Regions from separate parts of the Streptomyces sp. NBC_01716 genome, predicted to be linked through region 1. Evidence: riboswitches for the same ligand, from Rfam matches in the RefSeq annotation. Region 1 holds a riboswitch; each other region holds the start of a gene.
The links. Region 1 has a riboswitch for cobalamin ahead of OIE74_RS24755 (ABC transporter substrate-binding protein). Riboswitches for the same ligand answer to the same signal wherever they lie in the genome.

Region 1 (3,265 bases):
TGGCGACGGTGGTGGTGATCCCGCCGCCGATGCCGCTGCCGATGCCGAGGACCAGGACGAGTACGGCGCCGGTGGACGCCCCCGAGGAGATCCCGAGCAGGAACGGGTCGGCCAGCCGGTTGCGTACGAGGGCCTGGAGGACCGTCCCGACGACGGCCAGCCCCGCACCGACGATCGCGCCCAGCAGCACGCGCGGCAGCCGCACGTCGAGGACGATCGTGCGGAAGGGGCCGGCCTCCGCGCCGCCGGTGAGGATCGCCAGGACCTCGCCGGGCGGGATACGGACGGAGCCGAGCGCGAGCCCCGCGACGACGGCGCACGCGAGGGCCACGGAGAGCCCGGCGAGTACGAGGACATGGCGCGGCCCGCGCCGGACCGCCTTGGTCTTGCAGCTCATGGCGGGAAAGCCCTACTCGCCCGCCTCCGGGTGGAGTTGGGACGCGAGCCGCCCGACGGCTGCGGGGGCGCGGACGCCGAGGACGGCGTCCGAGAGCGGGAGCACGGCGAACCGCTTGTTCCTGATCGCCGGGACGTCCTTCAGTACGGGGTCCTCCAGCAGCCGCTTCTTCTTCTGGGCGACGGTGGTGGAGCCGTAGTCGTAGATGACGATCGTCTCGGGCTTGCGGGCGACGACCTGCTCCCAGGTCGCGTCGCCGAAGGGCTTGTCGAGGTCGGCGAAGACGTTGCGCCCGCCCGCCCGTTCGATCAGTTCGTTGCCGATGCCCGCGCCGCCCGCGGTGAACGCGGTCTTGTCGCCGCTGTCGTAGACGAAGACGGAGACCGGCTTCACGCCCTTGAGTCCGGCGGCGGTGGTGGCGAGCGTGGCGCGGGCCCCGGTGGTCCACTTCGCGGCGCGGCCCGCGACGCCGAAGGTGCGGCCGACCTCGTTGATCTCGCGGAAGACGTCGTCCATGGAGGTCCCGTCCTCCGGGCAGCTCTCCAGGTTGAGCCGGGTGTCGATGCCGGCGTCCGCCAGGTCGTCGCGGGTGCGGCCGTCCTTGGCGGCGAAGGCGCTGGTGTAACCGCCGTAGACGAAGTCGGGGTTGAGGGAGAGGAGTTTCTCCTTGGAGGGGTACTCCTCGGCCACGACCGGGACGCTGTCGTACGCCTTCCGGTACGCGGGCAGGACGGCGTCGTCCAGCCAGGCGGTGCCGACGAGGGACTTGGTCAGACCGAGCTCGATCATGATCTCGGTGACGTGCTGGTTCATCGTGACCACGCGCTTCGGGGGAGCCTCGAAGGTGGTCTTCACACCGCAGTTGGTGACGGTGTACGGGAATCCGGCGGCCGGTGCTCCGGTGCGCCCGGCCGGTTCCGGCGTGGAGCCGCAGGCGGCCAGCGGGAGCAGCAGCGGGAGCAGGGCCGCCGGTATGAGGGCGTGGCGCCGCAAGGACATGACTGGGCCTCCTCCGGGGGATTTCCGCGTCCCCTGGCATGGTGGGAGAAGGGCGACAGGTCAGTTCCTGGCTTCCGGGCCCCCGCTCGCGCGGAGGGCCTGGTCACAGTGGCGGGACCGTGCCGGATTCGCACCGGCTTCCTGGGTCCTGCCGCCCTGGGTGGCGTCAGTCTCTCAGACGACTTCCACGTCCTCTTCCGTGACCTCGCCGTCGACGATGCGGTACGAGCGGAACTGGAACGGGCCCATGTCGTCCGTGTCGGCCGTGGAGACCAGGACGTAGTGGGCGAACGGCTCCATTGCCAGGCCGATGTCGCGGCGGGAGGGGTATGCCTCGGTCGCGGTGTGGGAGTGGTAGATGACCACGATGTCTTCGTTCCGCTCACGCAGTTCGTTGTCGAGCTGCTTGTGCTCGGTCGAGTCGAACTCGTAGAACGTGGGCGAGCGGGCCGCGTTGCGCATGGGGATGTAGCGCTCGGGGCGGTCGCTGCCCTCGGGGCCCGCGATCACGCCGCACGCCTCGTCGGGGTGGTCGGCCCGTGCGTGGGCGACGATCTGGTCGTACAGCGCCTGGGTGATGGTGAGCATGAGTTGAAGGATAAACGGGTGGCCTCCGCTGTTGAGATGCGGAGGCCACCTGGTGAGACGGTGGGCGGGGCGTCTGTGAGACGCACCGCCGGACCTGCTGTGGAGGCCCGTCGTACGGGCCGCGCGTCAGTCCGAGACCTTCGCGTACTCCGGTTCGTACGGGCCCTCCGGCCCGTCCCCGGGGGCCGCGGGCTCCGGGGCGCGGCGCCCCAGCAGTGCCCAGCCGCCGGCCAGGAAGACCGCCCAGACGGCGCCGACGTACAGCGAGATACGGGCGTCGGAGTCGTACGCGATCAGACACGTCACGAAGGCCAGGAAGACCAGCGCCACCCAGCTCAGGGCCGAGCCGCCCGGGGCCGGGAACGAGGAAGCGGGCAGCCGCCCGGCGACCACGGCGGAGCGGTACTTGATATGGCTGACGAGGATCATCATCCAGGTCCAGATACCGGCGGCGGTGGCGACGGAGGTGACGTACAGGAACGCCTTCTCGGGGACGATGTAGTTGAGGACGACGCCGATGCCCATCAGCGCGACGGACGCCGTGATGCCGGCGGCCGGTGTCCGGCGGGAGTTGAGCCTGCCCAGGGCCTGCGGGGCTTCCTTGTTGGCGGCGAGGTCGCGCAGCATCCGGCCGGTGGAGTACATGCCGGAGTTGCAGGACGACAGGGCCGCCGTCAGCACCACGAAGTTGACGATTCCGGCACCGAGCGGAATGCCGATCTTGGCGAACGCGTGCACGAACGGGCTCTCGCCCTCGCTGAATTCGGTCCACCGCACGACGGCGAGGATGACGGTGAGCGCGCCGACGTAGAAGACGATGATGCGCCAGGGCAGCGTGTTGATCGCCTTGGGGAGCGTCTTCTCCGGGTTCTCGGACTCGCCCGCGGTGACGCCGACGAGTTCGACGGCGAGGTAGGCGAACATCACGCCCTGGAGGGTCATCAGGCTGGAGCCGATGCCGTTGGGGAAGATGCCGCCGTGCTGCCAGAGGTTGCCGGTGGCCGCGGTCTCGCCCGCGTCCGAGAAGCCGAGGGTCAGGACGCCGAGGCCGATGACGATCATGCCGATGATCGCGGTGACCTTGACCATCGAGAACCAGAATTCGACCTCGCCGAAGATCTTGACGGAGATCAGGTTGACGCCGAAGAGCACCACGAGGAAGACCAGGGCACTGACCCACTGCGGGATCGAGGGGAACCAGAAGTGGATGTAGATCGCCGCCGCCGTGAGTTCGGCCATGCCGGTCACGATCCACATGAGCCAGTACGTCCAGCCAGTGAC
Region 2 (3,265 bases), 2.8 Mb from region 1:
TGACCGAGCCGAGGTTGCAGACAGCCGTCTCGCCGTCGTCCGTGACCTCCAGGATCTCGGTACAGAGGTTGGACGAGTGCACGACGGTGCCGGGCTCGGCGGTCTGGTTCGCCGTACGGTTCGAGGCGTCCTTGAAGGTCATCCAGCCGTTGCCGGTCTGCGCGAGGGTGCGCATCATGCGGCCGTACAGCTCGCGCGCCGGGATCGTCCTGCGGGCCTTGCCCGCCGCCTCGGCCGCGCGGTACGCGGCGTCGAAGTCGTCGCCCCACAGATCGACCAGTTCGGGCACGTCGGAGGGCGAGAAGAGCGACCAGACGCCGTCCGCGTCGACCCGGCGCATGAACTCGTCGGGGATCCAGTGCGCCAGGTTCAGATTGTGCGTACGGCGGGCGTCCTCGCCGGTGTTGTCGCGCAGCTCCAGGAACTCCTCGATGTCCGCGTGCCACGTCTCCAGATAGACGCAGGCCGCGCCCTTGCGCCGGCCGCCCTGGTTGACGGCGGCGACCGAGGAGTCCAGCGTCCGCAGGAACGGCACGATGCCGTTGGAGTGCCCGTTCGTGCCGCGGATCAGCGAACCGCGGGCGCGGATACGGGAGTACGACAGGCCGATGCCGCCCGCGTGCTTCGAGAGGCGGGCCACCTGGTGGTAACGGTCGTAGATCGAGTCCAGCTCGTCCAGGGGTGAGTCCAGCAGATAGCAGGACGACATCTGGGGGTGACGGGTGCCGGAGTTGAAGAGCGTGGGGGAGGAGGGCAGGTAGTCGAGTCGGCTCATCAGGCCGTACAGCGCGGCCACTTCGTCCACGGCGGCCGGGGAGTCGTCCTTGGCGAGCCCGGAGGCGACGCGCAGCATGAAGTACTGCGGCGTCTCGATGACATCGCGGGTGAGCGGGTGCCGGAGCAGATAGCGGCTGAAGAGCGTGCGCAGGCCGAAGTAGCCGAACCGGTCGTCGGCGGCCGGGTCGACCAGCGCGTCGAGGCGGGCGGCGTGGCGCGTGACGAACGCGGCCGTACGGTCGGCGATCAGGCCCTCCGCGTGGCCCACGGCGACCGAGGAGGAGAACGAGACGGCGCCCTGCCCCGCTGCCTCGTCCGCGATGGTGCGGGTGAGGAGGCGGGCGGCGAGACGGGAGTACGCGGGGTCCTCGGAGATCAGCCCGGCCGCGGCCTCGGTGGCGAGTGCGCGCAACTCGGCGTCGTCCGAGGCGGCGTTGCGGCCACGCAGCGCGGCGGCGGCGACCTTGCCGGGGTCGGTGTCGGCCAGATCGGCGGTGAGGTCCGTGAGGACCCGCAGAAGGCCCGCCCCGGGGCCGTCGGCCGGCCCGGCCGGGTCCTGTTCCCGCTGCTCCCGCTCGGCGATCGCTGAAGCCGGATCGGCTGGCGCGATGGTCACGTGGTGCTCTCCCTCGCTCGGCTCCGGGCGAGGGGAGGGCATGACGGCGCACGCCCGCGTACGCCGGCCCGGAACCGGGCGGCGAGCGGTGCGGCGTCCGCCGGCCCAACCTCGGAGCCCGGACGTCTCGGCACCCGGACCGGTCGATCCGGGTGCGCCGTCGGCAGGTGCTCGGACTCGCGGGCACGACAAAGCGCACCACAGCACACCGTTGCGGGACAGTTCCGGATTTCCACCGGATTCCCCTGCGCGACAGCAGGCTTGAGCATACATCTGGGGTTGGTTGGGATGACCACCCCCCACATGTTGTGTCGCGGATGGCTCGTCTCAGATTTCCAGGCTGTACGTAAGCAGCACGAGCTCGGGATACGGCGTCCAGTCCCGCTCCGGCGTCCGTACGAAGCCCAAGCGCTCGTAGATCCGGTGGGCGGCCAGCATCGCCTTCTGGGTGGACAGCCGCACCCGTACGCATTCGGTGGCCCGCGCGCGGTCCACACACGCCCGCACGAGCGCCCCGCCGACACCACGCCCCCGGCCGCCGGGCGCGACGGCCAGCATGCGGAACTCGGCCTCGCCCTCCCCGGCCAGATCGGCCCACGCCGACCCGGCGCCGACGTAGGCCACCCCACCGAGCACGGTCCCATCACCGTCGACGGCCACGAGCACCTCGGCCCCGGCGGCCCGCGCGGCGACGTCGCGCAGAATCTCCAGATAGGGATCGCCCTCCCCGAAGTCCAGCAGCCCGTCATCCAGATAGGCGCGCGCGGTTATCTCCCCGAGCACCGCGTACTCGCCGGGCTCGGCCGCTCTGATCTTGAAGTCGGTCTCCGACCGTGTCGTCTGATCCATCCCTGAAGTGTGCGACACGGGTACGACAGAGCCTTGTCGGAGGGCGTCGCTATCGTTGAGCACGGAGAGTGAGGGGGTGTGACCGTGACCGGCGACCGAGTTCACGTGGAAACCGAAGACTTCGACGAGTTGTACCGGATTCTGAGCCGCACGGCCGAGCGTGCACGTATGGAACTGATCGACGGGAAGGTCCGAAGCAAGCCAGGTCCGGACGGTAGTCACGGACGTTTCATGCAGTGGCTGATGCGCTGTTGTGTCCGGTCACGACCGGAGCTGTGGCTCTATCCGGTCCAGGGGCTGAAAGTCCAGGCTCACCGTGCCGGCCGGGCCCGGCCCGATGGTTCGCTGGCTCCGAGCGGGGCTTTCGCGGGACAGGGCGAGTGGGCCGATCCAGACCCCGTCCTGATGGCAGTCCAGGTCACCTTGTACGACTCCGAGACCGACGCACGCGATCGGACGGAGAAGCCCCGCGCGTACGCCGAGACCGACATCCCCGTCTATCTGCTGATCGACCGGGACTCCTGCGAGGTCACCGTCTTCAGCGAGCCGGACGGTGTTCGCTACGAGAGCGCCCGCACCGTGCCGTTCGGTAAGACCGTCGATCTGCCCGACCCCGTCGGTATCACGCTGGAGACCGAGCAGCTCAAGGACTGGGTGCGCTGATCACCCCGGACCGTGAAGGGCCCGCCGCTCCCCACAGGAGAACGGCGGGCCCCTTACTCGCTCAGCAGCAGCGGAAGCCCTCCCTCGGGTCCGCCTCCCTGACGTCCATCCGCTCGCGTTCGAAGGCGCGGCGGGTCATCGGCTCCGTCGTCGGGTCGCAGGCGCGGGTGTGGGCCACGTAGTGGTCGTACGCCGACTCGCCCGTCAACTCCCGTACGTACCAACGGATCCGGCCCACCGCGTGGCGCACCTTCGACGCCGGCGTCATGACGAACCCGCCCCGCTGGGCGTCTTCGTCTCCGTCTCCGGCTTCGCCGCGACCGCCGCCAGTTCCGCCTTCTCCTCCTTCGTGGGGATCAG
Region 3 (3,265 bases), 1.9 Mb from region 1:
GCCGCCGACATCCAGCCGTGCCGCGCCGCGTCACGCACCACGACGACCAGCGAACGCTCCGCCGCCGGGTCGAGCACCTTGCGGTCCAGCAGGTCACCGGCCGCCAGCAGGTCGTCCTCCGTCAGCCGTACCGATGTGGTGCCGGGCAGCAGATCGCTCAGCGGAGCCGCCACGCCCCAGGGGGTCTGCCCGTCGACGGCCAGGTTCATCGTCGGTGACAGCTCCACCACGTGCGGCGCGCCGACGAGCGGCAGCACCGAGCCCCGGCCCTCCTCGGTCGACACACGCAGCGCCCGCCGCGCGGCGACGAGGCCGATGTCGGACGCGGCGCCGTCGGTGGCCACGGCCCGCGTACGGCTGCCCGACCACGCGGCGAACTCGGCGACCCGCGCCGCCGCTTCGGTGATCCGTGCCTCCGGGAGCGTGCCGTCGAGCACGGCCTGGACGAGGTCGTCGGTGAGCTCGTCGAAGGTGGCCTCACCGGCGTGCTCGCCGCCGACGCACACCGCGTCGGCCCCGCCCGTGACCGCCCGTACGGTGGCCCCGCCGATGCCGTAGCGGGCGGTGACCGCGCTCATCTCGATGCCGTCCGTCACCACAAGGCCGTCGAAGCCCAGCTCACCGCGGAGCAGGTCGACCAGGATGCGGGGGCTCATGGTGGCCGGCAGCTCGGCGTCGTACGCGGGCGCGAGCAGATGCGCGGTCATCACCACCCGTACTCCCGCCTCCATCGCGGCGACGAACGGCGGCAGCGCGGTGGCGGCGATCTCCTCGGCACTCCCCGAGACCTGCGGCAGCCCGTGGTGGGAGTCGACGGCGGTGTCGCCGTGGCCCGGGAAGTGCTTGGCGCAGGCGGCGACGCCGGCCGACTGGAGCCCGCGGACCCAGGCGGCGGTGTGCCGGGAGACGACGTCCGTACGGGCGCCGAAGGAGCGGGCGCCGATGACCGGGTTGAGGGGGTTGGAGTTGACGTCGGCGCTGGGCGCGTAGTTGAGGGAGATCCCGGCGGCGTGGAGTTCGCGCCCGATGTCGCGGGCGACGGACTCGGTCAGCTCCACATCGTCCACGGCGCCGAGCGCGAGATTGCCCGGCCGGGAGGCGCCGGTCCAGGCTTCGAGCCTGGTGACGTCGCCGGCCTCCTCGTCGATGGCGATGATCAGGTCACGGTTCTCCGCGCGTAGCTCGGCGGTGAGGCGCGCCACCTGTTCGGGATCGACGATGTTCCGGCCGAACAGGACGACGGAGGTGAGGCCGCCCGCGATTCTGCGGCGGACCCAGTCGGGCAGGGTCGTCCCCACGAACCCGGGCTGGAGCACGGTCTCCGCGAGACGCGTCAGTTGCTGGTGACGGCTGCTGGGTCGGCTGCTCGACTCCATGCGGGTCCTCCGAAGGCGCATCGCTCGGCCGGCTCAGCGAACCGCCCATAGAACTTGGTACAGGCCAATCGGATGTTGGCTTAGACCAATAGGTGTGTCAAGGAGGTGTCGGTCTGTCGCGTTGTACGAACTCGACCCGGAAGCTGGTGGATTGGCCCGTTCATGAATATTTGGTGAGGCTTCGAGGGAGCAGATGGACAGCAGCTAGGCTGGGGCTTGCAGCTGGTTCGTTCCCGTCCGCAGGGCGGGAGCGTCGTAAGAGGGAACCCGGTGGGAATCCGGGACTGCCCCGCAGCGGTGAGTGGGAACGACCGCCGTCATCAGCACTGGGCCCGTGCCGGGCCTGGGAAGCGACGGCCAGTAGATGTCCACCGGGTGTCCGCACCCGGCGGCTGTGCCCGCGAGTCCGAAGACCTGCCCGCTGCCCGTACGCGACCGATCGCGTACGGACATCCCGGTGACCTCGTGGGCGGGTCGGCGTACATATCGGTCGGGCAGTCGTGGTGACGCGTGCACGCACCTTCACAGACGTGCACATACGCACACACCGCGCGGACGCGAACAGAGGCGTACAGACGCGTCTGCGCGAAGGCCCCTCCGATCCCGTACCCCTTCGTGTCCTCGATCCGTCCCGGGATCGCAGGACAACTCGCGAAGGAGAGTTCCGTGACAGACAAGTCCGCAGCCGCGGCAGCACGCGCCACCGTGTACGGCTACCCGCGCCAGGGCGCGCACCGCGAACTGAAGAAGGCCGTCGAGGGCTACTGGCGGGGCGCCGTCGGCGCCGACGCCCTGCGCGACACGGCCGCCGGGCTGCGCCGGGCCAACTGGGAGCAGCTCACCGCCGACGGTGTCCACGAGGTTCCGACCGGCGACTTCTCGTACTACGACCATGTCCTGGACACCAGCGTGATGGTCGGCGCGATCCCCGAGCGGTACCGCGCGGCGCTCGCCACCGGGCCGGTCGGCTCCGACCCGCTGGACGGGTACTTCGCGATGGCGCGTGGCACACAGGACGTGGCGCCGCTGGAGATGACCAAGTGGTTCGACACCAACTACCACTACCTCGTCCCCGAACTCGCCCCCGGCACCGCCTTCTCCGCCGACTCCACCAAGCAGGTCGCCGAACTGACCGAAGCCCTCGCGCTCGGCCACACCCCCCGGCCGGTCCTGGTGGGCCCCGTGACCTATCTCCTGCTCGCCAGGCCCGCCCCCGGCGTGCCCGGCGACTTCGAGCCGCTGACGCTGCTCGACCGGCTCCTTCCCGTGTACGCGAAGGTCCTGGCCGACCTGCGCGCGGCCGGCGCCGAGTGGGTACAGCTGGACGAGCCCGCGCTCGTACAGGACCGCACCCCGGCCGAACTGGCCGCCGCCGCCCGCGCGTACCACGACCTGGGCGGCCTCACCGACCGGCCGAAGCTGCTCGTCGCCTCCTACTTCGACCGGCTCGGCGAAGCGCTGCCGGTGCTCGCCAAGTCGCCCGTCGAAGGGCTCGCGCTCGACTTCACCGGCCCGGCCGCGGCCAACCTCGAAGGTCTCGCGGCCGTCGACGGGCTGCCCGGCAAGCGGCTGGTCGCCGGCGTGGTCGACGGACGCAACATCTGGATCAACGATTTCGAGAAGTCCCTCGCCACGCTCGGCACGCTCCTCGGCCTCGCCGACCGCGTCGACGTCGCCCCGTCCTGCTCCCTGCTGCACGTCCCGCTCGACGCGACCGCCGAGCACGACATCGACCCGGAGGTCGCGCGCTGGCTGGCGTTCGCCCGCCAGAAGAGCACCGAGGCCGCGACCCTGGCCCGCGCCCTGACCGACGGCACGGGAGCGATCACCGCCGAACTCGCCGCGAACCGCGCCGCGCTGGCCTCCCGCGCGGACTCGGCGCTCACCCG

Region 2: linked by a shared signal. The riboswitch ahead of OIE74_RS12040 (ribonucleoside-diphosphate reductase subunit alpha) and the one ahead of OIE74_RS24755 (ABC transporter substrate-binding protein) in region 1 are both predicted to bind cobalamin.
Region 3: linked by a shared signal. The riboswitch ahead of metE (5-methyltetrahydropteroyltriglutamate--homocysteine S-methyltransferase) and the one ahead of OIE74_RS24755 (ABC transporter substrate-binding protein) in region 1 are both predicted to bind cobalamin.

The regions. Positions count from the first base shown of each region.
Region 1 is NZ_CP109181.1:5,614,313-5,617,577, reverse strand. It holds gene OIE74_RS24760 (FecCD family ABC transporter permease) at 1-397, opposite strand, end outside; gene OIE74_RS24755 (ABC transporter substrate-binding protein) at 410-1,396, opposite strand; cobalamin riboswitch at 1,438-1,586, opposite strand; gene OIE74_RS24750 (M67 family metallopeptidase) at 1,571-1,984, opposite strand; gene OIE74_RS24745 (amino acid permease) at 2,111-3,265, opposite strand, start outside.
Region 2 is NZ_CP109181.1:2,815,555-2,818,819, reverse strand. It holds gene OIE74_RS12040 (ribonucleoside-diphosphate reductase subunit alpha) at 1-1,393, opposite strand, end outside; adenosylcobalamin-variant (AdoCbl-variant) riboswitch at 1,551-1,649, opposite strand; gene OIE74_RS12035 (GNAT family N-acetyltransferase) at 1,721-2,242, opposite strand; gene OIE74_RS12030 (Uma2 family endonuclease) at 2,321-2,905, shown strand; gene OIE74_RS12025 (YbdD/YjiX family protein) at 2,967-3,173, opposite strand; gene OIE74_RS12020 (carbon starvation CstA family protein) at 3,170-3,265, opposite strand, start outside.
Region 3 is NZ_CP109181.1:3,723,364-3,726,628, forward strand. It holds gene OIE74_RS16295 (glycoside hydrolase family 3 protein) at 1-1,376, opposite strand, end outside; cobalamin riboswitch at 1,583-1,812, shown strand; gene metE (5-methyltetrahydropteroyltriglutamate--homocysteine S-methyltransferase) at 2,043-3,265, shown strand, end outside.